3 regions of the Arthrobacter sp. yr096 genome follow, and region 2 is predicted to be linked to each of the others. Evidence: riboswitches for the same ligand, from Rfam matches in the RefSeq annotation. Region 2 holds a riboswitch; each other region holds the start of a gene.

Region 1 (5,373 bases), on a different contig from region 2:
GCCCGGAGGTGCAGGAGCTGCGTTTCGAGAAGGAAAAGCAAGAAATCAAGTTGCCTCCGCTCGCGCCACAGCGTTGCCGATAGCTCGTCCGCCCCCACGGTTCCCCACTTCATTTTTATGGCCTGCCAAAATCACGATTTGGCAGGCTTTATGGTTACTTCTGTTGAGCGTACACGCAGAGTGGTTTTCAGGTGGTATGTTCACTGAACACGTACCTGTTCGTAGTCCCAAATCGTCGCTGTGATTGGTCTCTTGGCGCCGTTTTGAAACCACGTAATTCCAGGTTCTTGCAACTCAATAATCCGGTCTCATGGGGGGACTCACTTTTGAATCGCGAACAGCGCAACGAGCTGGTGTTGCAGCACCTTCCGCTCGTTGGTTACTTGGTCTCTGACCTTTGCGCGCGCGCCTCGCACTTGTCGCGCGATGATTTTGCTTCTGTTGGCTCGGTTGCGCTGATTACATCGGCTGACTCCTTTGATCCGGAATTGGGCGTTCCTTTTGGTGCTTTCGCGCGCCGGCGGATCGTGGGCGCGTTCGCGGACGAGATGCGGGCTGGTGACTGGGCCACCCGCTCGGCCCGCAAGCGGATCAAGGAAACCATGGCCATCCAGGAGACCTTGACCGGCGTTCTGGGCCGCAGCCCCAGCGTTGCCGAGATGGCGTCCGCCCTGGGCGTGGAACGCAGCCATGTGGAGGCAGCGCTGGTGGATGCCGCGCGAACGCTCTCATCGCTGGACGAAGTGGTCGCTGACACCGTGGCGTCGCCCGCGGCGTCTCCGGAGCACTCGGTCCTGGCCGACGAGCGGATCAAGTACCTGCGTGCCGCCGTCGAAGCCTTGCCGGAAAAGATGCGTTTCGTGATCCAGGAAATCTACTTGGCCGGGCGTTCCGTGAAGGAGCTCGCCGAGGAACTGGGTTCCACCCACGCCGCCGTATCGCAGCAGCGCGCCGAGGGCATCCGGCTCATGCGCGACGGATTGGCCGCCCACTACGCTGACACGCCGGATCAGGTGTTCGAACCCGAGTCCCGTATCACCGCCCGGCGTCGGAATGATTACCTTTCCGCGCTGGCCACAGCAACCACCGGGGGCATTACCCGCGGCTTGGGCCTGGGGTCCTCACTCAACAGCGCGGTTTAGACCGCACACGCCAGAAGGAAGGCCGGGCCGCTGAGCGACCCGGCCTTCCCGTTTTGTGTTTTACTGCGCCTTCGGCGCTGTGTTTTTCACTGCGCCTTGGGCACACGCCGGAGTACGACGGCGGCGAGCACTGCCGCGCCGGCCATCAGTACCAGCCCAATCGCCGCAGTGATGTGGACGCCGGACTCGAAAGCTGTCCGGGCGGCGTGGGTCAAGGCCTCAGACAAGGGGGCCGGCAGGGCCGCCGCCGCATCAACTGCGCCGGCGAGCGTTTCGCCGGAGTTCCCGGCAGCTTGCTCGGAGATGCCGTCCGGAATGATCAGGTTGTGCTGGTAGGAGGCCGTGAGGATGGAGCCGAGCACGGCCGTACCCAGGAGCGATCCGAGCTCGTAGCCGGTTTCGGAGATAGCCGAGGCCGCTCCGGACTTGTCCGCAGGTACTGAAGCCAGGATGAGGTCGTTGGAGATGGTCTCCGCAGCGCCCACACCAACAGCCAGGACGGTCAGTGCTGACAACAGGAACACGGGGCCGCTGCCGTGGTCGCCAACCACCACTACCAAGTACCCCACGGCACTCAGGGTCAGGCCGGCAGCCACCACGAAGCCGGGCCGGACACGCTTCACCAGCGGCACCACCAACAGGCCCGCGATGACCGTGGCCAGGAGAGCAGGAATCATCGCGATACCTGCCTCCATGGGGGACTGCCCTTCAACCAGCTGCAGGTGCTGGGCAAAGAAGTAGATGAAGCCGGTCATGGAGAAGAGGGACAGCACGTTGGCAATGATGGCCGTGCTGAACACCTTGTTCTTGAACAACGCGACATCCAACATGGGGCTTTCGATCCGCTGCTGGCGGCGGACGAAGAGAATGCCCATCACCACGCCGAAGCCCATGAAGGCTGCAGCCGAAGCGCCGAAGCCGTGCACTGCGAATTCCTTGATGCCGTAAACGAACGGCGCCATGGTGACCACGGACAGCACGATGCTGGGCACGTCCACGCGTCCCGGATTGGAGTCCTTGGACTCCGGAATCAGGACCCGCCCAAAAGCCAGGAGTGGCAGGAGCAGGAATGCTGCCACCAGGAAGACGGCACCCCACCAGAAGTGTTCAACCAGCCAGCCGCCAAAGATCGGGCCGAGGGCGGCGCCACCGGAGAACCCGGCAGCCCACACGGCGATCGCCAGCCGGCGACGGTTGGGGTCGGTGAAGATGTTCCGGATCAGGGACAGGGTTGACGGCATCAGCATGGCGCCGAAGACGCCTAGGCCGGCACGCCCGGCAATCAGCCATTCCGCGGTGGGTGCAAACGCTGTAGCAGCCGACACCGCAGCGAAGCCTGTGCTGCCGATCAGCAGCAGCCGCCGTCGTCCGATTCTGTCGCCCAAGTTACCCATGGACACCAACAACGCTGCCAGTACCAGTGGATACGCGTCAACGATCCACAGGAGTTGCACGCCGCCCACATCCAAGGAGCGGGCGATTTCGGGCAGGGCAAAGGTGAGCGCGGTGTTGTCGACGGCAACCAGCAGCACCGGGAACATCAGGAGTGCCAGGGCCGTCCAGTCGAGCCACGGTGCTGCCTGGCCCACGACGGGACGAGCGGAACGGGGTGCTTGGGTTGAGGACGGCGAGAACATGTCACTAACTGTACCGTCCAGACGGTATAGTTTCAAATGGAACCCCCCAAGCCTTTAGGGAATGATGTACTCATGCCACGAAAACCAGTTGCCCGGGACGCTGTCCTGGATGCCTATGAAGCCCTCCTGATTGAAGTGGGGGAGCGGGCTGCCACGCTGGACGCCGTAGCCAAGCGCGCCGGGGTCTCCAAGGGTGGGCTGCTGTATCACTTCCCCAATAAGGAGTCGCTGATCAGCGCCCTGCTGGAACGCCTGGATGAGTTGGCCCAGGAGGACATCGAACAGATGAAGGCCGCTCCGGACGGCTCCGCTGCGTACTTCATCCGCTCCTCCCTCTGGGCAGGCACTCCCATGGACCGCGCCTTCGTGGCCGCCACCCGCCTGGCCGAAGTGGCCCATGAAGAAACCCGCCGCAGGTTCGCCGGCATCCAGCAGCAGTGGCTGGACGTGCTGGCCGAAGACGTTGGTCCGGAGGTGGCGAAGGCCGTCAGTTACATGGGCGACGGCCTGTACTTCAACGCAATGTTTGAGGGCGGCCAGCAGGATGGGAACGCAAGCCGGGAGGCCGACGTCGACATTCTGCTGGGAGTCCTGGACCGGCTGCGGAAGTAGCTCGTCGTCCATTTGCGGCGGCGCCCGCCGCGTAGGACAATTAACCCTTGTGGCCTGCCCTGAACCGGGTCATACACAACTGAACATTGCCTATGATCTGCGGCGGGAGAGTCCTGCAGGCATGTGATGCAGGCGCCGTAGGAGCAAACCCTCCCCAGGAATCTCTCAGGCCCACGCACCGCCGCGGCGAGGCAACTCTGGAAAGCAGCAGGCGTCCTTGGACGTTGTGCTCACCGACGGTGCAAGCGATGGTTGTCCAACTACGCGCGGAAACTCTCAGGTCCAATACAGAGCGGGGGGGAACCCGAGCCGCTGTGGCGTACCCAAACGCCGCCCAAGTATTGGAGTTCCTTCGTGACGGTAAGTTCTGCCTCCACCACCTTCGTTGATCGGCATATCGGCGCCCGCCGCCAGGCCGACATTGAGACCATGCTCAAGTCCGTCGGGTACGACACCGTTGATTCACTGGTCGACACCGCCGTTCCGAACGACATCCGCCAGGACGTCGCCCTTACGCTGCAAAACGCGCTGAGCGAAGTGGAGGTGCTGGCGGAGCTGCGCAAGCTCGCCTCCAAGAACAAGACCGCCGTCCAGATGATCGGCCAGGGCTACTACGACACCGTCACGCCTCCGGTGATCCGCCGCAACATCCTCGAGTCACCGGCCTGGTACACCGCCTACACCCCGTATCAGCCGGAAATCTCGCAGGGCCGCCTTGAAGCTCTCCTTAATTTCCAGACCATGGTTCAGGACCTCGTCGGGCTTCCGATCGCCAATGCTTCCCTCCTGGACGAAGCAACGGCTGTGGCCGAGGCCGTCCTGATGATGCGCCGCGCCAACAAGAACAAGGCCGCCCAGGACGGCAAGACCGTCCTCGACGCCGACTGCCTGCCGCAGACCATCGCCATCGTGAAGGGCCGCGCCGAAGCTCTCGGCTTCGAAGTTGAAGTCGCCGACCTGTCGCTCGGTCTCCCCGAAGGTGCCATCAACGGCGTCGTCCTGCAGCAGCCGGGTGTCTCCGGCCGCGTATTCGACCACTCAGCCGTGATCGCTGAGGCGAAGGAACGCGGCGCCTTGGTCACCGTTGCGGCCGACCTTTTGTCCCTGACGCTTATCACCCCTCCGGGTGAGCAGGGCGCCGATATCGCTGTTGGTTCCGCGCAGCGCCTGGGCGTTCCGCTGTTCTTCGGCGGCCCGCACGCTGCCTACATGGCGGTCCAGAAGGGTCTGGAGCGTTCCATGCCCGGCCGTCTGGTGGGCGTTTCCAAGGACGACGCCGGTGTCCCCGCCTACCGCTTGGCGCTGCAGACCCGCGAGCAGCACATCCGCCGCGAGAAGGCCACATCCAACATCTGTACCGCGCAGGCGCTGCTCGCCATCGTCGCTTCCATGTACGCCGTCTACCACGGCCCCGAAGGCCTGAAAGCAATTGCCGAAACCGCCCACAGCCACGCACGGACCCTCGCAGCGTCCCTGAAGGCTGCCGGCGTCGAGGTCCTCCACGGCTCCTTCTTCGACACCATCACCGTCCGCGTTCCCGGCAAGGCCGCGGAGATCGTCGCCGCTGCCGAAGCAAAGGGCATCAACCTTCGCGGCATCGACGCTGACACTGTGGGTATCTCGGTTGATGAAACCACGACGACGGCGGTAGTCGCCGACGTCGCAGCGGTCTTTGGCGCTTCGGTGGCCGAAGCCGCTGAAGGCTTTGCGCTGGAGTCCTCCGTGGAGCGCTCGAGTGACTTCATGCAGCACCCGGTGTTCAACACGCACCGCTCCGAGACCCAGCTCTTGCGTTACATCCGCAAGCTCTCCGACCGTGACCTCGCGCTGGACCGCACCATGATCCCGTTGGGTTCGTGCACCATGAAGCTCAACGCCACGGCCGAAATGGAAGCCATCTCCTGGCCGGAGTTCGCCTCCATCCACCCGTTCGCTCCGGATTCGCAGACCGCAGGCTGGCGTGAACTGATCAAGGACCTCGA
Region 2 (5,373 bases):
CTGCGCTGCGTTCGGAACAGCTGGCCGCTTTGGCTCGTGCCGGCGTCGTAAGTTTTGTTGGACCGGACCCGAAATTCAGTGTGGACCGGGGCGCCAAGGTGTTCCGGGCCGTTTCGCCGTGGGTGGATGATGCGCCCGTTGAAGCCCGGACTTTGATTGAGGCGATGTCTCCCGCCAACCGCGTGGGCATCAACCTCTCGCCGTTGCTGGAGCAGCTCATGGCGGACGGGCTGGTGCGAACCAAGATCATGATGGGTGCCGAGGGCACGCCGATGCAGACCACTGGTCTGGATGTTGAACCGCACCCGTACCGGCCCTTGGCGGCCAACGGATCGGTCACCGAAAGAATGTACGTTCTGGGTCTTCAGTTGTCCGCCTCGCAGTGGGGAACAGCCATTGCTGCGGAAGCGAAACCCCGCACCGGGCCAGCCTACGCCAGCGGACAGCGGACCCTCCGCGATGCTGATGAGATTGCCCGTAGCATTCTGGCGCGGTAGCTCCACGGGGTTGCGGACCTGCCCCGCCTTCGTTACTGTGTGAGCTGCATCACCCCGTAGGTGGTGCGCGCTTTTGATCCGCGGCGGGAGAGTCCTGCCGGTACATCCCTTCAGGCGCCGTAGGAGCAAATCCTCCCCAGGAATCTCTCAGGCCCATGTACCGCCGCGACGAGGCAACTCTGGAAAGCAGCCCGGAACGCCGGGCTCACCGAAGGTGCAAGCAGGTCCATGCCTGCGGAAACTCTCAGGTCCATCTACAGAGCGGGGAGGAACCCGAATCTTGTGGCACCCTGTGCCGCCTGAACGATGGAGTTCCTTTGACGATTCAGCGCCCACCTTCCACTGGTAACGATTCACCGCATCTTGAGCGTCAGCTCAGCAACCGCCACATCCAGCTCATCGCCATCGGCGGAGCAATTGGAACAGGCCTCTTCATGGGTTCCGGCAAGACCATTTCCGCGGCCGGACCCTCCGTCATTTTCGTGTACATGATCATCGGCTTCATGCTGTTCTTCGTCATGCGTGCCATGGGCGAACTGCTGTTGTCCAACCTGAACTACAAGTCCTTCAGCGACTTCGCGGCAGACCTCCTGGGTCCTTGGGCCGGCTTCTTCACCGGCTGGACGTATTGGTTCTGCTGGGTGATTACTGGCATCGCGGACGTCATTGCGATCGCCGGCTACTCGCAGGAACTGTGGCCCTCGCTGCCGCTGTGGGTGCCGGGCCTGATCACCATCGGCATCCTTCTGCTCCTGAACCTGGCCACGGTGAAAGCATTCGGGGAGACCGAGTTCTGGTTTGCCCTCATCAAGATCGTGGCCATCGCGGCGCTCATCATCGTTGGCCTGTTCATGATTTTCAGCGGCTTCCAGTCCGAGGCCGGACCGGCCAGCTTCACCAACCTGTGGAGCCATGGCGGTTTCTTCCCCAACGAGTTCATGGGCTTTGTTGCCGGCTTCCAGATTGCCGTCTTCGCCTTCGTGGGCATCGAACTGGTGGGCACCACCGCTGCCGAGGCCAAGGATCCGGAGAAGAACCTGCCCAAGGCCATCAACTCGATTCCCATCCGCGTGCTCCTCTTCTACGTAGGTGCCCTCATCATCCTGATGTCGGTCACCCCTTGGACCCAGTTCGCTGCCGGACACAGCCCCTTCATCGCCATGTTCTCGCTGGCCGGCCTGGGGGCGGCAGCAACCATCGTCAACCTGGTGGTGCTGACGTCCGCCATGTCGTCGGCCAACTCGGGGATTTACTCCACGTCCCGCATGGTGTTCGGACTCGCCCAGGAAGGCGACGCTCCCAAGGTGTTCGGCGCCCTCTCCGGACGCAAAGTACCCCGCAATGCCCTGTTCCTGTCCTGCGTGCTGTTGCTGTCCGGCGTCGTCCTCATGTATGCCGGCCAGGACGTCGGCAAGGCCTTCGACATGGTGACCACGGTGTCTGCTGTGTGCTTCGTCTTCGTGTGGTCGATCATCCTGGCCAGCTATCTGGCTTTCCGGAAGCGTCGCCCGCACCTGCATGATTCTTCGGCGTTCAAGATGCCCGGTGGCGTGGTGATGGTGTGGGTGGTGTTCGCGTTCTTTGCCTTCGTGCTCTGGGCGCTGACCACCCAACCGGACACGTTGACGGCGCTCCTGGCTACGCCAGTGTGGTTCGTGATCCTTGGAGTCGCCTGGCTGATCCTCCGCCGCCGTCCGGCGCACCTGGCGCGGTACGCCGCCTTCCAAGCGGAGCTCAAGCGTGACGCCGACAGGGTCCGGGAGCCGGAACCCGCGAACAAGTAACTGTTCCCCACAGCACAAGCAGGGCCCCTCACGAAGGAACATCGTGAGGGGCCCTGCCCTGTTATGTCACAGTGAGGCTAATTAGCCCCTCAAGCATTTCTGGTACTCCAACCATGCGAAGGCGTACCGCAGCCAGCCCACGATGTCGTACCACTTGGACGGCTTCACCGGGGGAGTGCACTGCGGCGGGTTCGGGCCGCTTTCAGCCACCTTCACCAGGGCCTTCACCACCGTCCCGGATTCGACGGCGGTCAGCACCAGGGTGCCCGTGCCTGCAGAGGCCGCTGCGGGAACCTTGAGGTTCACCGTGGCCGCACCAGCTGTGACCGGGACGGAACCCAGTGCAACAGCCGCGCCCTTGCTGTCTACGAAGACGGCATTGAGCGATGCGTTTACCGGGCTTCCGATGGAGGTCAGGTTGAGCTTGGAGACGGCCAGCGTGATGGACTCTCCGGGCTTGACCTCAGCCGCCGTGGAGTTGGCCACGGCAACGGAACGGCGCGCGAAGTCCGGGGACACGGGCTTGTGCGCCTGCAGGTACTTGATCCACGCGTCGCGGTCCACCAGGCCGGTGTCCTTGGTGTTGCTGCCTTCTTTGAAGACCCGGAAGTTGTCACCGCCGGTAGCAAGGAAGCTGAAGGTGCCGATCCTGTACTGCCTGGCTGGATCAATCACTGCACCGTTGACCCAGATGCCGGTGATCCGGTCACCCGACGGGCGTGCGGCGTCGTAGGTGTAGTTGACGTTCTTGGATAGCCCCAGTTGCTGGTACGGGCGGCTGGGAACGGTGCCGTCCGGGTTGGTCTGCCACTGCTGCTCCAAGAGCGTCTTGACCTGCGCGCCCGTCAGGGACGTGGTCCAGAGGTTGTTCACGAACGGCAGGACCGCGTTGGCCTCGGCGTACGTGATAGTCCCGTCCGGTGCGTAGTAGAGCTCGTTGCGAAGGCCGCCGGGGTTGACGACGCCGATCTCCGCCGCTCCCAGTTCAGGCGCCTTGAGCGTGTCAACCAGAGAGTCCGCCACGAGGTTGCCCAGGGTGGACTCGCTCGCGCGGTCGTCCCGCTTGGGGGCGCCGCCGGCGGGGTCCGGGGTAAAGGCTGTAGTGATATCAGCCGTCACTGCACCCACCGGCTGGTTGCCGATCTCTGCAGCCTGTGCGAGGGCCCTGTCCACGATCGTCTTCACTGCCGCCACCCGCGGGTAGGCAGCAACAAGGCTTTCGGCGGTCTCGGTGGTCCGGTCCACCACGGCGGCCTTGTAGGCAGTCACTGTTTTGCTTGCCGTGTCCACCGTAAGGGTCACGCTGCCCACGTTCTCGCCATAGTTGCCGGTCTGGACGATGGGCCGGGTCTTGCCGGTGGGCTGGCCGATGGCATCAAGAATCGGGGCGTCCCAGGCGTACTCCTTATGGGTGTGCCCGGTGAAGATCGCGGCGACGTCAGGAGTGGTTTGGTTGACGAGCTTTGCGAACGGCCCACCGGCAGCGACTTCCTGCTCCAACGTGGCACCCTCGGGGGTGCCGGAAGCGGCGCCGTCGTGGTTTTCCACAATGATGAGGTCGGCCAGGTTTTCAGCCTTGATCTTCGCGGCCACCCGGTTGATGGCCTCCACAGGATCGCCGAACTCAAGGTCGGTAATTCCGGCCGGGGTTACCAATGACGGAACTTCCTGGGTGACGGTACCGATCACGGCTACCCGCATGCCGTTCATGTCCAGGACCTTGTACTCAGGCAGGACAGGAGTGGTGGTGCCCTTCTGGTAAACGTTGGCACCCAGGTAGGCGAACTTCGCGTTGCTCCCGCCGGCAACAACGCGATCCCGCAGGTCCGCCCAGCCGCCGTCGAACTCGTGGTTGCCCACAGCGGAGGCCTTCAGTTCCAGCGCGTTCAGGACGTCAATGGTGGGCTGGTCCTTCGCCACGGAGGATGCGAACAGCGAAGCGCCGATGTTGTCGCCGGCGGAGATGAAAGCGGTAGCGCCAGGGGCGGCGGCCGCACGGAGCTTCTCCACGGTGCCCGCGAAGAGCACCGTGTTGGAGTCGATCCGGCCATGGAAGTCGTTGATGCCCAGGAACTGCAGGTCAACAGTGGCCGGTGCGTCGGGAGCCAGGTTCAAGCCCACCACCACGGGATCGTGGTCGCTGGCACGGAACTCGTCCGCGGCATAGTAGTTGGTCACATTGTTGTTATACCTGCTGTATTCCAGCGCCACGGACTCCACGGAGTTGATGTTCCAGATGTCGGTTCCGGTCACCACTTTGTGGGCTGCGGGTGAGGCCAGGATGTGGTCCAGGGAACCCACCATGCCACCAAACAGGTAAGAGTGCTTGCCGGTACCCACTTCCAGGTCCGTGTAGCCGGCGCCCGTGAGGACGTTGATGGGATCTTCCTTGGAGTAGGCGTTGAAGTCACCGATCAGGAAGACCTTGTCCGTTCCCTTCGAAGCTTGAAGGTCCTTGGAGAAGGCCAGCAGCGATTCGGTCTGCTTGGTGCGGGCAATGTTCGAGGCGCCCTGACCCTTGTCCGTGTCATCCGGTGTTGCAGCGGAGCCCTTGGACTTGAAGTGGTTCACGATCGCGATGAACTTCTTGTCATCGTTCCCGCCCACCGGCTTGAAAACCTGGGCCAGCGGCTTGCGGGCACTTGCGAAAGCCACGGTGTCGTTGTGGATGATGGACTCGCCCACGGGCTCGGCCACAGCCTTCTTGTAGATGAACGCCGTACGGATCATGTCTTCATCGCTCAACGGGGGAGCGTTTGCGGGGGTCCGCACGTAGTCCCAAACACCAGGCGTCTTGACGTTGAGTGCTTCCACCAGCTTGGACAAGGCGTCGTCGCGGTTCTTCCCGAACTGGGCCGAGTTCTCGATCTCCTCAAGGGAAACGACGTCGGCGCCGGACTTGGTGATGGCGGCCACGATCTTGCTCTGCTGGCGCTCAAAATTCTCTGCGTTGGCAGCGCCGCGGGCGTTGCAGCCCTCCTTGACCGTAATCGGGTTGCCGTCGCGATCGGTGTAGAAGACGCACCCGGCCAGTTGGTCGCCGGTGGTGGGGAAGTAATTCAGCACGTTGAAGGAAGCCAGCTTGAGACTGC
Region 3 (5,373 bases), on a different contig from region 2:
CCCAGCGGGCGCTAATGCGACCGAGCCCGCAGAGGAGGTCGGCTCCGCCGGGCTTCGATGAGTCACCGGCCACTCCCGCCGGGCTATTTTTGGCGCTTGTAGAACGGCAGCTGCACGACTTCGAACGGCTCGGCCTTGCCGCGGAGGTCGACGTCCACGATGGTGCCCGGTTCGGAATGCTCGACGTCGACATACGCCAAGGCGATCGGGTAACCGAGCGTCGGGCTTGGCTGGCCGGAGGTGACTTCACCGATCAGGGAGCCGTCCTTGAGGACCGAGTAGTGGGCGCGGGCGGCGCGGCGTCCGGCGCCTTTGAGGCCCACGAGCTTCTGGCCGAGAGTGGATCCGACGCCGGCGGCCTTGATGGCTGTCAGTGCATCGCGGCCGATGAAGTCGCTTTCCTTGGCGAGGGAAACCACCGGGCCCAACCCTGCAGCGTAGGCGTTGACGTGGCGGGAAAGCTCGTTGCCGTAGAGGGGCATCCCGGCTTCCAGTCGCAGGGAGTCGCGGGCAGCGAGTCCGGCCGGGATGAGACCGTGGCCGTCGCCGGCGTCGAGCAGCGCTTCCCAAAGGCCAGCAGCATCGACGTTGGGGAGGTAGATCTCGAAGCCGTCCTCGCCGGTGTATCCGGTGCGGGCGAGCAGCAAATCCTGACCGTTGATGGAGACCTCAACCGCTGCGTAGTACTTCAGTTCGGTGACCAGCGCGTGCTGTTCGGCCGGGACCAGAGCAAGCAGGATCGCTTCAGCGTTCGGACCCTGCACTGCGATCAGCGAGGTCTCGGCCGACGCGTCTTCCACCACGACGTCGAACCCGGCAGAACGGTCCTTCAGCGCAGCAGCAACTACCTTCGCGTTCCCCGCGTTGGGCACCACCAGGTACTTGTCCACACCTTCTTCGGGAGAGGGACGGCGGTAGGTAATGAGGTCATCGATGATGCCGCCGTCTGCGTTGCAGATCAGCGAGTACTTGGCTTTGCCCACCGCGATGGCGGACAGTTTGCCCACCAGGGCGTAGTCCAGGAAAGCAGCCGCGTCGGGGCCGGTGACCCAGACTTCGCCCATGTGGGAGAGGTCGAACAGGCCGGCGGTCTTGCGGACCGCGTGGTGCTCGGCGAGCTCGGACTCGTACTTCAGGGGCATCTGCCAGCCGCCGAAATCGGTGAAAGAGGCGCCGGCCTTTTTGTGCTGCTCGTAAAGAGCGGTGTAATTCTCAGACATGTCAGGAGTCCTTAGTTTTCGAAGTCAGCAGTGTTCTCGAATGCCTCGAGGGGCGGGCAGGAGCACACAAGATTCCGGTCACCTGCGGCGCCGTCGATCCTGCCGACCGGCGGGAAGTACTTGTCCTGCTTGAGGTGGTGGACGGGGAACGCTGCCTGCTCACGCGGGTAGTCGCGGTCCCAGCCGGAATTTACGACGGCGGCAGCCGTGTGCGGCGCGTTGCGCAGCGGCGACTTCTCCACAGTGAAATCACCGCTGGCCACCTGCTCGATTTCGGCACGGATGGTGATCATGGCTTCGATGAACCGGTCGATCTCCGCCAGGTCCTCGGACTCGGTGGGCTCCACCATGAGGGTGCCCGCCACCGGGAAGGCCAGCGTGGGGGCGTGGAAGCCGAAGTCGATGAGGCGCTTGGCCACGTCCTCGGCCGTGACACCCGTGCGGGCGGTCAGCTCGCGGAGGTCCAGGATGCATTCGTGGGCTACCAGTCCGCCCTCGCCCGTGTACAAAACCGGGAAGTGCTCATCCAAGCGCGAAGCAACATAATTCGCTGCCAACAAAGCAGACTTGGTGGCTTCCGTCAGCCCTTGGCCACCCATGAGCTTCACGTAAGCCCAGGAAATCGGCAGCACGCCGGCGGAGCCATAACGCGACGCCGAGATGGCCACGCCGCGCCCTTCCTCGTGCGCCGCTTTGTTCGCGTCGCCCGGCATGAACGGAGCCAGGTGTGCCTTCGCAGCAACCGGGCCAACGCCCGGACCGCCGCCACCGTGCGGGATGCAGAAGGTCTTGTGCAGGTTCAGGTGCGAGACATCGCCGCCGAACTTACCCGGCTGGGCAAGACCAACCAGCGCGTTAAGGTTCGCACCGTCAACGTACACCTGGCCGCCGGCTGCGTGGATGGCGTCGCATACCTCGCGCACATCGGCGTCGTACACACCGTGCGTGGACGGGTAAGTGATCATGATGCAGGACAGGACGTCCTTGTTCGCCTCGATCTTGGCCGTCAGATCCGCGTGATCGATGGTTCCGTCAGCAGCCGTAGCCACCACAACAACCTTCATGCCGGCCAGCACTGCTGAGGCAGCATTGGTCCCGTGGGCCGAAGCCGGGATCAGGCAGACAGTGCGCTGCTCGTCGCCACGGGACAGGTGGTAGCCGCGGATCGCCAACAAGCCTGCGAGCTCGCCCTGCGAACCGGCGTTGGGCTGGATGGAGACCTGGTCGTAGCCGGTGATCTCCGTGAGGTCCGCTTCAAGATCCTCGATCAGTTCACGCCAACCCGCCGTCTGGTGGTCAGGAGCGAACGGGTGGATCGAGGCGAACTCCGGCCAGGAAATGGCTTCCATCTCAGCAGTCGCGTTGAGCTTCATGGTGCATGAACCCAACGGGATCATGGTGCGGTCCAGCGCGAGGTCCCGGTCTGACAGCTTGCGGATATAGCGCAACAGCTGCGTCTCGGAACGGTGCGTGTTGAACACCGGGTGCTGCAGGAAATCGGAGGTGCGGACCACGGATGCGGGCAGTTCGAACCCGGAGGCGTCCCCCACTGGACCGGCCCCGAAGGCAACGGCCACTGCGGAGAGGACTTCCGGCGTCGTGGTTTCATCAACCGAAACGCCAACGGTGTCGGCGTCGATCAGCCGCAGGTTGATGCCGCGGGCTTCGGCGGCGGCGATGACCTTGTCCGCCTTGCCGGGAACGCGGACGGTGAGGGTGTCGAAGAAGGCCTCGGACACGAGTTCGCGGCCAGCCTTTTGCAGGGTCGAAGCCAAAACGCGGGCGTGTCCGTGGACTGTTTCGGCGATCGCCTTCAGGCCCTCGGGACCGTGGTACACGGCGTACATCGAGGCGACGATCGCGAGCAGCGCCTGGGCGGTGCAGATGTTGGACGTGGCCTTCTCACGGCGGATGTGCTGCTCACGGGTTTGCAGCGCCAAACGGTAGGCCGGTACGCCGGCGTTGTCCTTGGAAACGCCCACGATGCGGCCCGGAAGCGTGCGCTCCATGCCTTCGCGGACGGCCATGTAGGCAGCGTGCGGGCCGCCGAAGAACAGCGGCACACCGAAACGCTGCGCGGTACCGACGGCGATGTCCGCACCTTGCTCGCCCGGGGGCGTGATGAGGGTGAGCGCCAGCAAATCGGCGGCAACCGTGACCAGGGCACCGCGTTCCTTGGCGTCGGCGATGACTCCGGAGTGGTCAAACACACGGCCCGAAACCCCGGGCTGCTGCAGGACAATACCGTTGATGTCGCCGTCGGGAAGTCCGGCGGACAGGTCCGCAATCTCAACCTCGAAGCCCAGCGCCTCGGCGCGGCCCCTCACAATGGCGATGGTCTGCGGAAGGAGGTCGGCGTCCAGGACGGTCTTGCCGTCCTTCGCCGTCTTGTTCTTGTTGGCCCGGCGCATCAGCAGCACGGCCTCAGCTACGGCCGTGGCTTCATCCAGCAGGGAAGCATTCGCCACGGGGAGTCCGGTGAGGTCCTGCACCATAGTCTGGAAGTTCAGGAGAGCCTCAAGGCGGCCCTGGGAAATTTCGGGCTGGTACGGCGTGTAGGCCGTGTACCAGGCTGGAGCTTCCAGGATGTTGCGGCGGATAACGGGCGGGGTCACGGTGTCGTAGTAGCCCTGGCCGATCATCTGCACGGCGGTCTTGTTCTTGGACGCCAGTTTGCGTAGCTCGGCGAGAACCTGCACCTCGGTGAGGGCATCCTGGAGCTTGAGGGCAGTGTCCTGGCGGATGGAATCGGGGACGGCGACATCCACCAGACCGTCGACAGAGTCGTAGCCGATGGCCTTGAGCATGGTGTCAACGTCGGCTTGGCGACGGGCGCCGATGTGCCGGTCCGCGAAGGCGGTGGGGGTTGATTGAACAGTCAAGAGGAACTCCATGATTCAGGCGCCCAGTGAGCGCCACGATGATGTGGGGTTCCTCCCCGCTCTGTATTGGACCTGAGAGATTCCGCAGGAATGATTGCCTGCTTGCACCGTCGGTGAGCCCGGTTGCCCGGACTGCTTTCCAGAGTTGCCTAACCGCGGCGGTACATGGGCCTGAGAGATTCCTGGGGAGGATTTGCTCCTACGGCGCCTGACTGGATGTACCGGCAGGACTCTCCCGCCGCAGATCAAAAGCGTTGCGTCACCTGAGTGACACGCTTCACACCATAGCGGGTTATTTTGAGAAAGCGCAAGCAAGGTGACGTTACTGCTGCATGGCCTCGTGGATCTGCAACGCGAACCACAGCTGTGCCACGGTTGAGGTTTCACCCATGTCCAGCCCCGTCAGTTCACCGATTTTCCGGATCCGGTAGATGATGGTTTGCCGGTGCGCGAACAGGGCGGCAGCTGTCTTTTGCCACGACCGCTGCGAGTCCAGGTAAGTCCTCAGCGTGACGATGAGATCACCGTCCTGGCCCTGCTCGTAGTCGAAAATCGGTCCCAGGAGACGCCGGACCAGCGCAGTTCCTTCCTCGAAACCCGTGAGCCCAAGCCATGACGGCCCCTCCGCGTACCGGGCCAACCCCAGCTTGTTGGCCCTGGCTGAACCGAGCGCCCAGAGGGACTCCTGCAACGCCCGCTGTATAGCGCCGACGGCCGCCGGCGCACTGATCCCGATCGCGGCGTCAGTTCCTCCGCAATGGACCAGGACGTCGTCGGGCACATCGGCCGGAACCACCACGTGGAGCCTGTTGTTCCGCTTCAAGGACGCCGACGCAACCCCGTGCCGCCACAGTTCGATGTGCACGTCAGCCAGCCCGCCGCCGTCGTCCGCCACGCCGGAAGCGTCCGCTGACATGGTCGCGAGCACGAAGCCCTGGGCCGGCACGTCAAAAGCCGTCAGCCGGCTCTCCATCTCGGCCACACCCAAACGTCCATCCATGGCTTGCATCAGGAACTCGCCGGCCAAGCGGTGGCGGCCTTCCAGCGACAGGACAATGCGCGAGAGCTGCAGTCCCAACACCGTTGCGGCATGAAGAAGTACGACGGCGTCCGGGTGCGGTTCGCTGTTGGGCAGCACCACCAAGAGCGCGTTGGCATGGGTGGGGATGTCCATGGTCAGCACATGCCTGCCGCGGATCCGGTGCCACTGGAAGTTCTTTCCCGCCAGGCCCACCTGCCCGGACAACGGTGCCCACGCATCGGTGAGGAAC

Evidence for each region. Region 2 has a riboswitch for glycine ahead of cycA (D-serine/D-alanine/glycine transporter). Riboswitches for the same ligand answer to the same signal wherever they lie in the genome.
Region 1: it holds a riboswitch for glycine, as region 2 does, so the genes downstream of both, gcvP (aminomethyl-transferring glycine dehydrogenase) here and cycA (D-serine/D-alanine/glycine transporter) in region 2, are expected to answer to the same signal.
Region 3: it holds a riboswitch for glycine, as region 2 does, so the genes downstream of both, gcvP (aminomethyl-transferring glycine dehydrogenase) here and cycA (D-serine/D-alanine/glycine transporter) in region 2, are expected to answer to the same signal.

The regions. Positions count from the first base shown of each region.
Region 1 is NZ_FNYI01000002.1:621,135-626,507, reverse strand. Features, by position in the region: gene BMY91_RS07600 (hypothetical protein) at 1-113, opposite strand, end outside; gene BMY91_RS07595 (sigma-70 family RNA polymerase sigma factor) at 327-1,142, shown strand; gene BMY91_RS07590 (MFS transporter) at 1,229-2,779, opposite strand; gene BMY91_RS07585 (TetR/AcrR family transcriptional regulator) at 2,852-3,391, shown strand; glycine riboswitch at 3,485-3,582, shown strand; gene gcvP (aminomethyl-transferring glycine dehydrogenase) at 3,746-5,373, shown strand, end outside.
Region 2 is NZ_FNYI01000009.1:53,811-59,183, reverse strand. Features, by position in the region: gene BMY91_RS19595 (FAD/NAD(P)-binding protein) at 1-497, shown strand, start outside; glycine riboswitch at 572-670, shown strand; gene cycA (D-serine/D-alanine/glycine transporter) at 815-2,281, shown strand; gene BMY91_RS19585 (ExeM/NucH family extracellular endonuclease) at 2,363-5,373, opposite strand, start outside.
Region 3 is NZ_FNYI01000004.1:3,583-8,955, forward strand. Features, by position in the region: gene gcvT (glycine cleavage system aminomethyltransferase GcvT) at 84-1,220, opposite strand; gene gcvP (aminomethyl-transferring glycine dehydrogenase) at 1,232-4,102, opposite strand; glycine riboswitch at 4,252-4,350, opposite strand; gene BMY91_RS10945 (PucR family transcriptional regulator) at 4,425-5,373, opposite strand, start outside.